One region of the Priestia sp. TGN 0903 genome, then DNA from elsewhere that is predicted to be linked to it. Evidence: predicted binding sites of a transcription regulator. Region 1 holds the regulator's gene; the other holds the start of a gene.
The links. The regulator LexA, encoded in region 1, represses DNA repair genes until DNA is damaged. The targets are predictions, from matches to a motif close to CGAACATATGTTCG.

Region 1 (8,314 bases):
GCTGTATGACCGAACTCTGGATGACCTGGTGTTTTGCTTCCCCATTGACGGAAGTTTTTAAGGTCTTCAATTGATAAGTCATATCCAGCTAAATGAAGCAAGCTGTATAATAGTGCCGATCCGTGTCCTGCTGATAATACAAAGCGGTCACGGTTGAACCAGTTTGGATTCTTTGGATTGATGTTCATAAATTTTGTCCACAATGTATATGCCATTGGAGCAGCTCCCATTGGCATACCTGGGTGACCTGAATTTGCTTTCTCAATCGCATCGATTGATAAAGTACGAATTGTTGCAATCGAAAGATCTTCAATACGTTGTGTCATACTCTTCATTCCTTTCAAAACTATGTACATATGTTATCATACTAATGATTTGCTTATTTGTACAATACTTGAACCAAAAAAATTTCCACTTTTACAGTTTTTGTGTGCCTTATTAAAAATATACAAAAAACTAGAGGGAACTCTCCCTCTAGTTTTACTAGAACGTCTTAGTGAAGACGCTTCTTTTTGCTCTCTTTTAACTTCTTAGGCGTAACATCTTTACCTTCCTCGTCCACAACTTTAATCGTATGAAGGTGGTTTGTCATAGATTGTCGGAAAACTTTTAAATATTCCTGACGTAGCTCTTGCTGTTCTTTCGCTTCAGATTCTGTCAGACCTTCAGCCTTTGCCTTTTTTGAAAGAGCATTAATACGAGCAAGTTTATCTTTTGATAGCATATAAAACCTATCTCCTTATAATCAATAATTAAAATTACCGAACCGTTCCGGCAACATGTAGTCATCTTACTAAATCTCTTTCGTTTTATCAAGAGATTGAGCACTCTCTTGATACTCTTGATAGCGACGATGTACCGTTGCTTTTGAAATATTATAACCAAAACCTTTTAGCGTAACTGAAATTTCAGCAAAGGTTAAGCCGTTATGACGAAGGCGGACAATTTCTTCAATCGGCGCTTCTTTTTTTTCTCTTCCTGAGTTAACTCCTTGATTTTTTAAATTTTGCTGCGGACGATAACCGTTTTCTACGGCTCTTTTCATTCCTCTTTTAATTTTAGCGTTATGTAATTTCCGCTGATGCTCTTCCACTAAGCTAATAATATCTAACACCATCGAATCAGATTCTGAAAGCTGAAGCTGACCTTGATGACTAATCGTATAGATCGTAGCATTTTCTTTATGAAAAGCATGAAGAAGCGCAATTCGGGCATTTCCTCTGCCTAATCGCGTTTCGTCTTGAATGAGCAGCACAGATATTTTTTCTTCTTTCATTGTATGAAGAACATCCAATATACCCTCTCTGTCTACGTCATATCCGCTTGCTTTTTCCATTACGACTTTTTTTACGTTTAGATGGTGAAGATCAGCAAGCTTTTTTAATTCTTCTTGCTGGCGCTGTAAAGATGTTTCTTGGGTTTTTTTATCCGTACTTACACGGCAATAAATAATGGCGTCCACTTTTATCACGACCTTTTCGGCTTCTAACAATATTCAGGAACGGCCGTTACACACTACTGTTCAATTGCCACTTGATTATGTAACTCTTTTTTTAAAACAGGAATATATAATTTATCTCCAGGAGATAAAGACTGGGCAGTGTCTGAGTTTAGATCATTGACGTCTTCAACCCATTTGACAAATTCATTGGTGGTCAAATGATGGTGATTATGATACTTGTTGGACAAGTCCCAAAGCGTATCTCCTTTTGTAATAGTAACCGTTGAATATTTGTCTAAATCTACTTTATCCGCTCCTAAAACCAGCGTCAATACATATGTAAGTGCAGCGATAACTGCAAAAAAAATAGCGTAATGTTTCATAGAATGTAAGAATTGGTGCATATTATGATCCCCCTATCAGAATATATGTTCTTATTTTATTGAGAACATTTGTTTCTGTCAATGGAATTCTTCGAACTTATGTTTGTATATTGACACATCACGTGGTATAATTCACCTAAAGAATAGCTAAAATCGAGGTGAAAAATATGAAGCTATCAAAACGTCAACAAGACATACTAGATTTTATTAAGCACGAAGTAAAATTAAAAGGTTATCCGCCTTCTGTTCGTGAGATTGGGGAAGCGGTGGGATTAGCCTCTAGCTCCACTGTACACGGGCATTTAGCTCGTTTAGAAAGTAAAGGGTTAATTCGCAGAGATCCAACAAAACCAAGAGCAATCGAAGTTCTTCAACTAGACGAAGTAAACATCCCTAAAAGCAATGTCATTAATGTTCCTGTTATCGGTAAAGTAACAGCGGGTCTTCCTATAACAGCCGTTGAAAATGTGGAAGAATATTTCCCTCTTCCAGATAAATTCGTTTCTCCAGATGATCATGTATTTATGCTTGAAATTATGGGAGAAAGTATGATTGAAGCAGGTATTCTAGATGGCGATATGGTAATCGTACGTCAGCAGCAAACTGCTAATAACGGAGATATTGTGGTCGCTATGACCGAGGACAACGAAGCAACGGTAAAACGTTTCTTTAAAGAAGAAAATTTCGTTCGTTTACAGCCTGAAAATTCAACGATGGCGCCTATTATTCTTCGCCACGTAACGATTTTAGGAAAAGTCACTGGTGTATATCGCACGATTCACTAATCACACACTGTATGTAAAACCAACTAATCATGATGTTAGTTGGTTTTTTACGTTTGTTTTCTAAAAAAATTGGCATATTATAAATGATACGTCGAATCATTACAGGCAGGTAGAGCGGTTTTTATAAAGCCTGTTTTACCTTTTACTTTCTGTCTGCATTTTTTCGACTCTCAAAAAAAATACAACCGACTATAAGAAGGATGTAGTTTATGACCAATACACCAAGGAAAACAGAACCATTTCAAACTATTATGCCTACCAAAGCAATGAACATGTTTCTTTTTCCTTTTTCCTTTGATCGAAAAAATAAAGAGCAGCTTGTTCATGCACTAGAAGCAAATATGTTTGAGTTTTTTTCCATTCAAAACAAACATGTAGAAAAAGAATACTACGGAGAACAGTATTACGTATCTCATGATAGCTTGGATCAATATTTTCTTCCTTACATTGAATGTATTCTATTTCCTGATTCGTGCGAAAAAGAAGGCTTGCTTCGATTTTCAAAAAAAATAGACCATACCGTTACGCTACAAACTTCCTCCACCACCGTGTCTAGCAACGTGCTGTCTGTGGATGTTTTTTTATGTCCTTTTGAAATTGGCGTCATGACCATTCGCACTGAGATGAGTCATAATCATTACACCTATGATGACATTTTAGAATTCATGAATCATTTTCGTGTATTAGAACCGAAGCTTGCTGAAGAGCATGGATCCACCATTACCTATGAACATCATCGCTATAGCAAAGTACAGGATTATATTTTTTCACAGCTCGCGCCATTTTTGAACGAACACATCAAAAAAGAAGCGACGCGTGAACAGCACGTCGGGAGTCTTCCTTATTTTATCGATGAACGGATGTTTGTATTAAGTTATGTAACGGTAAATCAAGAGCAAGAGATTAACTCCACAACTTTATTTCGTACTGGGCAGCTAAATAGCTATACGCCTGACGGGAAACCGTTTATCTCTGCACACAACCATGAGTATATTAAAACGTATAATACCAAACACGTGTATTCCAGATGGGCTCCTGAAACCTATTACGTTATAACAGACCATGTGTTTTCGTGTATTTCTAAATCGACAGACTCTAAAACGGATCAGCTTTTGATGAATCATCTATTTGGCCAACATTACTATAATTTATTTTTGCATTTTTTCTATAAAATCGTGTTGCTAAAACTATCCTATGAGTATTCTCAGCTCACGTTTCATAAAAATTCAGAGGGCATCGAGCGACTAATTCGCTCTATTACTGTATTTTCAGGTAAATATTTATTTTTAGAAATTAGCTCTCGCACGGAAGGTCAAGAGTTTTCTGAGCTCTTTAAAAAAATCTTCCACATCAATTCTCTTTATCAAGAAGTCAAAGAAACCCTTGGTACTTTGTATCAAAATCAAGAGAAAATCGCGGCCAAGCGTCACAATTACTTATTATTAATTTTAACGATTTATACCGTTCTTTCCGGTATTTACGGAATGAATTTAGTTATTAGCAAGCTAAAGGGAAACATCAATTGGGATAGTATGAAGCAGTTTTCTATCTTTGAATATATCGCTTTAATAGTAGCTTTATCAGGAATTCTGATCAGCATTAGTCTCGGAGTGAGTTCCCTATGGAATTTATTAAAAGATCGATTTAAAACATAAAAGCTGTTCGCATCAGAAAATACATTATAAAAAAGAAGAGATTGAGACATAACTAAACCAAGCAAGTCTAAAGGGAAACAAATGAAATAAATAAGCTAGCAGGGATTGCTTGTGACATCGCAGTTGATTTCCGTGCAAGACTTCGCTTTCCGCGGGCGGCCGGTGAGCCTCCTCGTCGCTTGCGCTCCTGCGGGGTCTCACCCCTTCCGCTTTTCCCGCAGGAGTCTTCGTCTTGCCCTCCAATCAACTGCTGGAAAGAACTAAACAAATGAAACCTACGTGCACCATAAAAAACGAACCACTAATCAAACATGATGATTAATGGTTCGTTTTTCGCTTCGACTAAAATCCTTTTTTCCCAACCTCTTTTATCTATTACTAAATCACTGCCTACTCCACTGAACCTTTTATTACACGTTGTGCCGCTGTTGTAATTTCAGAACAATCTAACATTATACTCTATAAGAAAAATATATACAAAATAATAAAATATGGTATCATAGGGTAGGAATTTTGTACCTTATCTTTGAAATAATTTGCAGGAGGTAATATGCTTAACTCATTTTTATCCAAAAGCCTGATTCTTTTATGTGTCATGATTCTTACATGGTCTCTATGGGGCAGTTATAGTGCGATGACAAATTCATTGGACTTAAAAGGCTTGGCTTTAAGTAATTCATTTATTATTGAAGGAATATGTATCACTTTCCTTGTCATTTTTCTAATAGCTATTGCAAGTAGATACATGAACAAAACTGTTTTTTTTATTTCACTGATTGTTTTGACCTTAGGTGTTCGATTAGCATGGATGCTTTCTGTTCAAACACCTGTAAAATCTGACTTTCTTGTCATGTTAGATGCCGCACGTAATATCGCAAAAGGAAATTATGAATTTAACCAAAGCGTTTATTTCACTACATGGGTATATCAGCTAGGCTTTTCATTCTATGAATCTATTGTTATTCGCTGTTTTGGAGATAGCATTTTTACATTAAAATTGTTAAATATTTTTTATTCTACTGGAACCGTTATTTTTATTTATCTAATTGGCGCTAAAGTATTTAACGAACTTGCTGGGAGAATGGCAGCTTTCCTATATGCGTTCTACATTCCGAACATTCTCTACAGCTCAGTGTTAACCAATCAGCATTTAGCTACTTTTTTATTTTATGCAGCTTTTTACCTTATTATAAAAAGATTTGCTCATAACAAGTTTAGCTGGCTTTATATTGGTCTTCTATTGTCGTTAGGAAATTTAATGCGCCCTCTGGGACCCATTATTATCGTTGCTGTTTTCATTTATTTCATCTTGCAAATTCTTCAACCTTACATTAAAGCGAAGGATGCTGCTGAGTTAAAAACTCGTCGAAAGAAAATAGGAAAAAACCTCGTAGGCGTACTGGCTACTTTTTTTATTGCAAATGCGCTGATCAACTACTCTTTTGTAGCGAGCGGTATTTCTAAATATCCTTTAAGTAACAGAGATCCTTTATGGAAATTCGTTATTGGCTTTAATTATGAAACAAGCGGTTCTTATTCTTCAGAGGATGCTAGTCGTTTTATGGGTATGCCAATTGGAGAAAAACGAGCTGAAGCAGAAAAAGAAGTAATTAAAGAGCGAGTAGCAGATAAAGAGCAACTTTTAGATCTCTTTCACATTAAATTCCTGAATATGTGGGGAGGAACGGATGCATCTACATTTTGGAGTATTTCATTAACTCCTCAAGAAGATGTACCTTTTAATAAAGAGAAATTAATTAGTGCTGCTCAAAGTTATGAAAGAATCATTTACGTTTCAACTACTATTCTTTCCATTATTGGACTTATATGTTTATTCCTGAAGAAGCAGGATAAATATCCGTATACACTGTTTTTATTACTAATCATAGGATACGTTCTTATTCACTTGCTTATTGAAATTCAAACTCGCTATCGATTCTTTATTTTCCCAAGCTTTATGCTGCTCGAAGGGTTTGGTATTTCAGTGATTCTATCTTATTTACTAGTACGGTTTACTAAAAATAAGACCCAGGCAAAATGTGAAGAGATAAATTAAATGGAAGGGATTATGCAACCGTGATAAAATTCCTGAAATTCGGATTTGTAGGTATAATGAATACCCTGCTCACTATTATCAGTTACTTAGCACTGATTCATTTTGATATGAATTATATATTGGCTAACGTACTATCCTATTTCATTGGCGTCATAAACAGCTACTATTGGAACAAATCGTGGGTGTTTCAAGCAACTGTACATAAATGGATGTTAGCTCAATTTTTCATCGTAAACCTTATTACTTTAGCAATTAATACATCTTGCTTATTCCTTCTTGTACACTATACACCTGCTAATCCGATAATTGGACAACTGTTGTCTACTTGTATAGGAATGTTTTTTAATTTTTTTCTTAATAAAATATGGACGTTTAAGCACACAAACAATCACTCGATAGGAGGTAAAGCATGAAAGAACTAATTTCAATCGTGGTACCTATGTATTTTGAAGAAGAAGTAGCTAATGAATGCTATAATCGCTTGCTTTCCGTCATGCATGAAAATCACATTAACTATGAATTCATTTTCGTCAATGACGGCAGTACAGACCGAACAATTGAAATCTTAAAGGACGTAGCAGCTATGGATTCTAACGTAAAAATTATTGATTTTGCCCGTAATTTCGGGCACCAAACTGCCGTCACAGCAGGTATTGACTATGCTCAAGGTGATGCTATCGTAATTATTGATGCTGACTTACAGGATCCGCCTGAAATGATTCCTGAATTAATTGCTAAATGGCAGCAAGGCTATGAAATTGTATACGCAAAGCGCAAGAAGCGAAGCGGAGAGACCTTTTTTAAATTGACAACGGCTAAGTATTTTTATCGCTTTTTAAATTATATGTCCGATATTGAAATCCCAAAAGACACGGGAGATTTTCGTATTATCGACCGAAAAGTTGCGGACGTATTCAAAAAAATGACTGAACGCAATCGTTTCGTAAGAGGAATGATGTCTTGGGTCGGCTTCAGGCAAACATATGTAGAATATGAGCGCGATGAGCGTTTTGCTGGTGAAACAAAATATCCTTTAAAAAAGATGATCAAGTTTGCTTCAGATGGAATTATTGGGTTTTCAACGAAACCTTTACGTTTAGTAATGGTTATTGGCTTGTTATCAGTTTTTGTATCACTTCTCGTTTTAAGTTATTCGATTGTTGTTTGGCTGATAGGTGAAAATATTCAGCCTGGCTGGACTTCGATTATGGTAGCTATCACTTTCTTTAGCGGTATTCAGCTACTTGGTTTAGGTCTAGTGGGACAATACATCGCAAGAATTTACGATGAAAGTAAAAATAGACCTATTTACGTTGTACGTGAAACTATTAACTTTTCTGCGGCTTCAACAGATTCTCAAAACGTGCGTGAAAAAGTATATAGCTAAAAAAACAAGGAAGAAAACAACTGTTTTCTTCCTTGTTTTTTATTCTTTTTGAAGCTGTAAATCGCTTGTCACCCAGTCAGGAATTCCATCATCTTCATCAAATTCAATAATGACATCCGTTATTCCTTTTTCCTGTAAAATACGATTTTCGAGACGATCTTTAATATCATCCGCTTCTGCTACTGTTAAAGAAGGATCAATTTCTACTTTTAATTCAACGTGAAGCTCTTCTCCTTCTTTCATCACCATTAACGTTTGAATATCACGCACTTGTACATCTTGCATAACAATGGCGCCAATTTTCATTTCCATTTCTTTATCTGCTTCACCAAGCGCTCCGGCAGCGTTATCTAAAAATACTCGTCCTACTACAAAAAACATCATAAGACCAATTAGCATAGAAGCAATTCCTTCAGCTTGATGAAAAGGCGTAAACCGCGAAATAAAAACGGCGATTAAAGCCAATACGCCTCCTCCAGTAGCTACCAGATCTTCCATAAAAACAAGCTTAGTTGCTGGCTTTGCTTTCTTTAGATGAACAAAGCTTTGCGTAAAAACATTGACCTCTGCAGTATTCATTCCGACATCGTGCAAAATTTCTTTCATT
Region 2 (8,314 bases), on a different contig from region 1:
GCTCTTGGATTAGAACCACTTCAGTGGCTCTATGAAGTAGTTGAGCAAATAAAAGAAGCTGTTAAAACAAAATAGAGTCATGGTGATGAAAACGGTAATTTGGTCTACAGCTTTTATGGGTTATTGATTGGGTTAATAAAGGTATGAATAATCGTACAAACATTGAGGTGGATGGAAAGGTAGCGATGATTAAATATAACTATAGATTTAAGTATATAGAGGAATTTAATGTGGTGGTAATGGATTTTGATGAAGAAAAGTCTCTAGAATTTGCTAATATGATAAATGATCCTTTAGGATCTGATATACCTTGGAGGTTAAGCGAGTTAAAAAATGATATTGAACATTTTATTGATTTATTAAAAGGGAACATACCTCACTATAAACACGGAGGAAATGCTTCTAGCATAGTAGCCTATAAAGATTTCACTATCATTGAAGATCCATTTTACGACGAAGAGGAAGATGAGGTTGAACCAGTATGTAAATTAGAAACAGTTGAGTTTGTTAAAATCATATTGGTTTGGGCTTATGAAACATATAAGTATAAAAGCCAAAAAAGAGTCATTTCTCAAGAAGATGCAGAAATAGCTATGAATTGGATTGAGGAAAAAATGGAATCCATCACTTAGCCATAAGAAGTGTGAAGTGTACTAAAGCCTGAAACCACAATGGGTGAATGCTACTCAAACTCAGCAAATCAAGCTATTGTTGAAAAACTGTTAGTGCTGGTTTTAAGGCTCCGGTTTTTCTAAATTACTAGTTTAATAAAATAAATCAGTAATCAAAGGACAAGGTTAAAAACGTTGTCCTTTAAACGTTCAGTTACCTATTAGTAAATGTTATTTTAAACTATCTATATAGTAGAAATAGCAATGAAATGGTGAAGAAGCTAATCAATAAGGAGTGAGTTTTAGTGAAAATGGAAAGAATGCATGAAAGTTTATCCATTGAAGATTTAGAACGATTTGAGCATAGTCATTCTATTACAATTCCAAGAGAGTATAGAGATTTTTTACTGGAATATAACGGTGGTTATCCAAATCCAAGTGTTTATAAGATATCTGAAAAGCTGGGTGAAAGTATAGTAAACATTTTTTATGGAATTGGAACCATGTATGACAATTTAGAGAAAAAGTTTGATCTTTTCGACGAGATTGTAGAAGCGGGGTTTATGCCAATAGCAGATGACCCAAGCGGGAATCAAATATGTATTGGGATCAGCAACCAGTATTTCGGACAAGTCTATCATTGGGCTCATGGTGAGGAAACTGAAGAAATGGAAAATATATATTTTTTGTCAAATAGCTTCAACGATTTTCTTAATTGTTTATATGAGGACTGATCATTTTACATATAAAAAAAGAACGGTTGTAACAGGTGACACGAAAGGAGAAGTAACATGAAAAAAGAAAAAAACATAGAGGTTACAAACGAATATAATGATTCTGTCTTTTTGACTGATGGAGTCAGTATTGATGAAATAAAAAAGAGAGAAGATACGATCAACGTAAACTTGCCAGATAGTTATCAAATGAATGTAAATGCTTTTGGTCAAGCAACGGAAGAATCAATTGGCAAATTAGAAGAACTTTTGGGGTTTTTACTTCCCGAAGATTATAAAAAATTTTTAGGTGAATATAACGGAGGAACTTCGAAAGTAAGATATAGTAAATTTTTTGTTGAAGAATTAAAGCAAGAAATTCCTTTAGATGTTTTGTATGGGATAGGTGTAACAAGAACGTTTGATTTAATTGAATGCTATGAAGAGTTTGAAGAAGATATGCTGCCGTGTAGTTTGGTAATAGGAGATGATCCTGGTTCGGGACTTATTGTACTTATTACTGATACGGAAAGGCACGGTGTGTATTACTGGGACCACTCTCTTTCTTTCCCCCAATCTCGTGAAGAAGAAAATACATATAAAGTAGCCCATAGTTTTAAGGATTTTTTAAACGAATTAATTCATCCGAGATAACAGGGCGTGAAGAAACAGAACTAACATATGCTGAACGATTAGAAAAAGTCTTAAGTGAAGGTGATGTTATTGGTAATGAAAGATGCTATGAGCAACTATTTTAAGGTAAGAAGAGAATATTTTGAAAAAGGTTTGGATTTCCTATTTAAAACATCCTACAACGAAAATGTTCAATCAATGATTTATCAAGGGGAAGTGGATGAAGACGAAGAAATTTTATGGAACCCTGTTCAAAAAAATAATCATAGCGATATAAAACCACTTGAAGAAAGGTTTCATATTGAATTTCATTCTTCAATTGACTGCTATTTTAATTCCTACTGGTTTGCGGAGTTAGATGGTTTTCTGGATAGCCATTACATCACGTTAGAAGCTGTATTACCAAATATTGAATTGGATACGTTTGAAAGGAACTTAAAGGGATATAAAAAAAATCGCGATAAGCTTGATAAGGTTCCTATAGGTATAGAAGGCAATGGTTTGGTAGTTGTGATTGATAACCTCAGCGGCAGAGTAGAATTAGAAGATTTTGAACGAGGTTGCTTTAAAGAAATTGCAAACTCCTTAGAAGATTTAATTTCTAGCCTGCGTTTACAAAGATAACAAAAGATACTTTTATGGATTTTTTAAGTAAATTACATGATTGAAAAGCTTTTTGTAAGTGCACGTTGATTTGCTAAAGTCTCTAAGGGGTATTTTTGTGGAAATGCTTCATCGAAAAAATGCTCGAGCGTATAACAATATGTCACTCGTCCAAATTTGGAGGGTTTTCTTTTAAATATTCAAATATAGTCTATGTAAAAGTCAACATACATGTTAGGTTTTATAACATAAATTTCTGAATAATCATTTACTTATTCACTTATTTCATGGTATGTTATATGACATAGATATTGTAACTTGCAATATGGGCTGGAAATTAGCCATTGCAATATATACTTATTTTTCTAAAAATGCACCTGGATAAGCTGGTGCTCTATACATATATGAATACATCTACGTATAACTAGTCAAAAGAATGAAGGCATTTCTAATTATAGTGCTGTTTGTTCTTTCAAATGAGTATAGTTATAGTAGGTGAAACTTTCAAGGCAGTTATTTTGGTTTTTAAGCTGAATTTTTGGAATAGTTTGTTATTTTATTGATCGATGCTTTGCCACTTAGAAGTAGGTATAAAAGTTTACTAATAAAAGAAAATGCAGACGGAATTTAATAAGTTTTTTGGAATTTGTGGGCGATTTTCTCACTTTTTTATCATTTTTGAATAGTTTATAATCATCAGACAATTATACTGTGATATAGTTATAAGTGAGACAGAAAAAGGTGTGTTCTTAGGTCGCACCTGAATTTTTTTACTACGTAAGCAGGAGCGCCTACATCTTTTTACAAATATAGGGGATGAGGAAGGTTATAATGAGCAACGTACAGAAAAAAACAGACGTTATCTTAATTGGTGCCGGAGTCATGAGCGCAACTTTGGGATCATTACTCAAAGAGTTAGCACCTGAATGGGACATTAAAGTATTTGAAAAACTCGCAGACGCAGGGGAAGAAAGCTCGAACGAATGGAATAATGCAGGGACGGGCCATTCTGCGCTGTGCGAACTAAACTATACATCAGAAAAAGCTGATGGATCTATAGATATAACAAAAGCGATCCGAATTAACGAGCAGTTTCAGCTATCAAGACAGTTTTGGTCTTATCTGGTAAGCAGCAAGTTGATTCGCAATCCGCAAGATTTTATCATGCCAATTCCGCATATGAGTTTGGTACAAGGGGAAAAAAATGTATCGTTTCTGAAAAAGCGTTTTGAAGCGCTGTCAAACAATCCGTTGTTTCAAGGAATGGAGTATTCCGACAGTCCTGACAAACTAAAAGAATGGATTCCGCTAATCATGAAGGGGCGCACGTCAAATGAACCAATTGCCGCAACTAAAATTGATTCGGGGACAGACGTAAACTTCGGTGCTTTAACACGCATGTTGTTTGATCATCTGAAGAATAAAGGGGTTCACGTTCATTACAAACGAAGTGTAAAAGATATTAAACGTAAAAGTGACGGTATGTGGGAAGTAAAAGTCGCAGATGTAGACAGCGGCAAAGTTGAGTACCACACGGCAAAGTTCATCTTTATCGGTGGTGGAGGCGGAAGCTTGCCTTTACTTCAAAAAACAGGTATTCCTGAATCCAAGCATATTGGAGGCTTCCCGGTAAGCGGATTATTTATGGTATGCAATAACCCTGAAGTGATTGCGCAGCACCACGGGAAAGTATACGGAAAAGCCAAAGTCGGAGCTCCGCCAATGTCAGTTCCGCACCTTGATACACGCTATATTGACAACAAAAAGACGCTGTTGTTTGGTCCGTTTGCCGGCTTTTCACCGAAGTTCTTAAAAACAGGTTCAAACCTGGACTTAATCAGTTCTGTAAAGCCGAATAATATTTTAACCATGCTAGCAGCAGGCGTCAAAGAAATGGCGTTAACAAAATATTTAATTCAGCAAGTGCTGTTATCAAATGAAAAACGTGTGGAAGAACTGCGTGAGTTTATCCCGAACGCGAAAAGCGAAGACTGGGATATCGTTGTAGCAGGCCAGCGTGTTCAGGTAATCAAAGACACGGAAGCCGGAGGAAAAGGAACGCTTCAGTTTGGCACAGAAGTTGTAAGTGCGGCTGATGGTTCTGTTGCTGCACTTCTTGGCGCTTCGCCTGGTGCATCAACGGCGGTTCACGTTATGCTTGAAGTATTGGAAAAATGCTTCCCAGAAAACATGAACAAGTGGGAGCCAAAAATAAAAGAAATGATTCCTTCCTATGGCATGTCATTAGTTGATCATCCAGACTTCTTTAACGAAATTCATGCGTCTACTTCACAGACGCTTGGTTTAATTAAAAAAGAGTCTGTTTATAGCTAAAGATTTTACGCCGCAATAAACAGCACATGCGTATGTGAAGAAATCTACAGGCGTGCACAAACACCACCTTTTCTTGAGGTGGTGTTTTAATGGTCTTTATTTATGTAGAGTTTGATTTAAGAGCGGTATTGATTGCTTCCAGGCTGAAGTTTCAAATGCTTCCACGCCGCAATTGCATCATCGCGGCTTTTTCCTTTGTTTTTCGGATCCTTAAAAAAATCGCGAATAAAGCGGTTGTACTCAAACTGAGGCGCAATTTCTTTTTGATAAGAAGGCTGCTTTTTTCGTTTTTCTTCTTCATGCCACGCTTTTACCACATCTCGATAGGTTTTCCCTACATTTTCTTTAAAGTAGTTTTGAATATATGTGGAAAAATGAAACGTAGGATGAATGGCTTTCTTAAAAAAAGCCCGTACTTCTTGACTGCAGCGGTGATTTTCCCCAATGACGGTATCTAATGTTAGCGGCGCTTGTGTTTTAGAGGACGAGCGTCTTTTAGAAGGTGCTCCTGAGTATTGAGTGTTACCGGTTGTTAAAAACACTTCAATTCTTTTTGAAAGTTCCATTTTAGATCCAGACGGGCTCATGTTGTTTTCTCGACAAAATTGCTGCAGCTCGGTTTTGAGCCAGTAAAAATTCGTAAAGTCATTGATAGATAAATTTTTTGTAAGTTCAGGTCGCATCGTTTTCACCTCCATATATTTACTATAGAACGTTTGTTCTTATTGGTCAATTGTTTTTAGAGAAGTACGAAGGAATGTCTTTTATAAAGAAGAAAAAGCATCTAGGCAAGAGATCTCTTGCAAATTCCAAAATCAAACAATTACAATAATAGAAAGGAGTTGATTGCATGACGCTACATAAAAAAGTCCTTTCTACAATTCTAGGAGGAGCTGTGGGAGACGCTTTAGGCGTTCCAGTTGAGTTTAAAAAACGCGATTCATTTCGGATTACGGCTATGACCGGCTACGGTACATACAACCAGCCTAAAGGAACGTGGTCAGATGATACATCTTTAACGATGTGCTTGATTGATAATTTACTAGAAAAACAAGATGAATATGATTTGATGCAAAAGTTTGAGAGCTATTGGTCGGATGGCTACTGGACGCCGTACGGAGAAATGTTTGATATTGGCATCGCAACAAGCGAAGCGATTCGCCGCTATAAAAGCGGACTTCCTAAAGAAGAGTGGGGAGGAAGCGCTGAATACGACAACGGAAACGGAGCGCTTATGCGTATTGCCCCGCTTGCTTTTACATTATGTGACGAACCTAGCTTTACAAAAAGAAAAGAAGAAATAGAAAGAATTGCGCACGTCACGCACCGCCATGTGCGCTCTACGCTTGGCTGCATTATATACGTGGAGCTGCTTATTCGTCTTCTTGACGGCAACGAGCCTTTTGAAGCATATGAAAACGCGGTAAATCTCTGTCAAAAGCAGTTAACAGGTACGGAGTATGAAGCAGAGTTTTCTGCGTATGAACGAGTGTTAAACCTAAGCTTGCGGCACGCAGCGAGAAAGGAAATCGGGTCAACCGGATACGTCGTCAGCTCGCTAGAAGCATCTCTTTGGTCTTTTCTGCAAAGTGATGACTACAAAGAAGCTGTACTTACCGCTGTGAATTTAGGAGAAGACACAGATACAATAGGCTTTATTACCGGTACTATGGCAGGAGCATATTATCAGCTGGAGGGCATTCCTGAAGAGTGGGTTTGTCAGCTTGCTAAAAAAGAAGAGTTGATAGGAGCTTGTAAGAAATTTGCGGATGCGTGTGTATGAAAAAGACAATGAAAAGAAGCTGTATTTCACGAAATAAAACAAATCCGTATTAACGGAAACAAAACGCCCGAATATGTAAAAATACAAGTAAGCAATGATAAAAAAGGGTTCCTTCTTGGAGACTTTACTAGCGAAAAAACAAAAGGCTATACGTTTAAGAACTTGCAAAGTGTGAAGTTGCAGCCGCATACAGGCCCTGACGAACAGCTAGAAAGATCGCACAAAGGAAAAGAAAGTGATCAGATATATGCGCTTTCTCTTGCAGATAATATAAGTATACAGGAAGTAACCATCTCATACCGCCACCTAGGAATCTCACATCAGGAGACAATTTCTACGGGGTTATAATAAAGTGCGCTAAGCAGCTTACCTAGATGGGTGAGCTGCTTATTATTTTTTGAAAAGCTACCACAATTCAGTTTGATTTACAATCTCTTTTTCTTTGAATTAAAAGAATATTCAAACAATATTTTTCCTTTGGTAACGGAAAAATATTGCGTTTAATTGAAAGCGTTTTCAATATATAGTTAAGGTAACAAGAAAACATCTTAGCAAGATACTTATCTCACTTATGGATGTTAATCAATCACTGATCAAGGGGGAATTGGAAATGAATATTTTACTATGCTGCGCAGCAGGGATGTCTACGAGTTTGTTAGTGACTAAAATGGAAAAAAGCGCAAAAGAAAAAGAGACAACGTGCAAAATCTGGGCAGTACCAGGAGACGCGGTTAGAAACCATATTGATGATGCAGATATTTTACTTTTAGGTCCGCAAGTGCGCTACTTGCTTCCTCAAATGAAAAAGTTAGGAGAGGAAAAAGGAATTCCGGTAGAGGTTATTAATCCGGTTCATTACGGAATGTGTAACGGAGAAGAAGTGCTAAAATCTGCTGAGCAGTTAGTTTCGAAATAGGAGGGAATCAATTGAGCAAAATGAATCGTGTACTTGAAACATATATTATGCCGCTTGCTGGCAAAGCTGCTCAGCAGCGTCATCTTCAAGCATTACGAGACGGTATGGTCCTGACGATGCCGCTTATTATTATCGGTTCACTTTTCTTAATTTTAGCCAATTTACCTTTTCAAGCCTACACAGATTTTTTAACAGAACATCCTAAGCTAAAAGCAAGCATTTTATACCCGTACAGAGGAACGTTTGAAATTATGGCTTTAGTAGCTACGTTCGGGATTGCCTATCGCTTAGCAGAATCATATAAAGTGGATGCACTTGCTTCAGGTGCAGTGTCTTTAGCTGCTTTCTTTGTCGGTACACCTTTTGTTTCGTATACGATTGGAGAAAACGCAGATGGAACGGCTATGGTCGAAACAGCTTACCAAACGGCTATGTTTACAAGTAAAGGTCTTTTTGTGGGGATGGTTATAGCTATTATTGCAACAGAAGTTTACCGGAAGATTATTCAAAAAAATATTGTGATTAAGCTTCCAGAAACCGTTCCGCCAGCTGTCGCTCGTTCATTTTCAGCTTTAATACCGGGATTTGGCGCTGTAATGGTTATATGGGGGCTGCGTTTGCTTGTAGAAAACGTCGGAGACTTCGGGAATTTACATAATGTCGTGACGGTTTTACTGCAGCAGCCTTTAACTCATATTGGTACAAGCTTAGTCGGTACGAT

Region 2: the regulator LexA is predicted to act here: its motif matches at 5,604-5,617, upstream of ACRPLY_RS14305 (DUF6434 domain-containing protein).

Annotation. Positions count from the first base shown of each region.
Region 1 is NZ_JBOZGL010000002.1:237,054-245,367, reverse strand. Features, by position in the region: gene tkt (transketolase) at 1-326, opposite strand, end outside; gene ACRPLY_RS07610 (DUF896 domain-containing protein) at 494-724, opposite strand; gene ACRPLY_RS07605 (YneB family resolvase-like protein) at 794-1,462, opposite strand; gene yneA (cell division suppressor protein YneA) at 1,516-1,845, opposite strand; gene lexA (transcriptional repressor LexA) at 1,992-2,609, shown strand; gene ACRPLY_RS07590 (hypothetical protein) at 2,819-4,264, shown strand; gene ACRPLY_RS07585 (hypothetical protein) at 4,332-4,532, opposite strand; gene ACRPLY_RS07580 (ArnT family glycosyltransferase) at 4,815-6,320, shown strand; gene ACRPLY_RS07575 (GtrA family protein) at 6,341-6,733, shown strand; gene ACRPLY_RS07570 (glycosyltransferase family 2 protein) at 6,730-7,707, shown strand; gene ACRPLY_RS07565 (cation diffusion facilitator family transporter) at 7,747-8,314, opposite strand, start outside.
Region 2 is NZ_JBOZGL010000003.1:635,299-643,612, forward strand. Features, by position in the region: gene ACRPLY_RS14280 (hypothetical protein) at 186-632, shown strand; gene ACRPLY_RS14285 (SMI1/KNR4 family protein) at 923-1,345, shown strand; gene ACRPLY_RS14290 (SMI1/KNR4 family protein) at 1,535-1,978, shown strand; gene ACRPLY_RS14295 (SecY-interacting protein Syd) at 2,066-2,581, shown strand; gene ACRPLY_RS14300 (malate:quinone oxidoreductase) at 3,392-4,894, shown strand; gene ACRPLY_RS14305 (DUF6434 domain-containing protein) at 5,011-5,577, opposite strand; gene ACRPLY_RS14310 (ADP-ribosylglycohydrolase family protein) at 5,745-6,677, shown strand; gene ACRPLY_RS14315 (PTS sugar transporter subunit IIB) at 7,288-7,593, shown strand; gene celB (PTS cellobiose transporter subunit IIC) at 7,605-8,314, shown strand, end outside.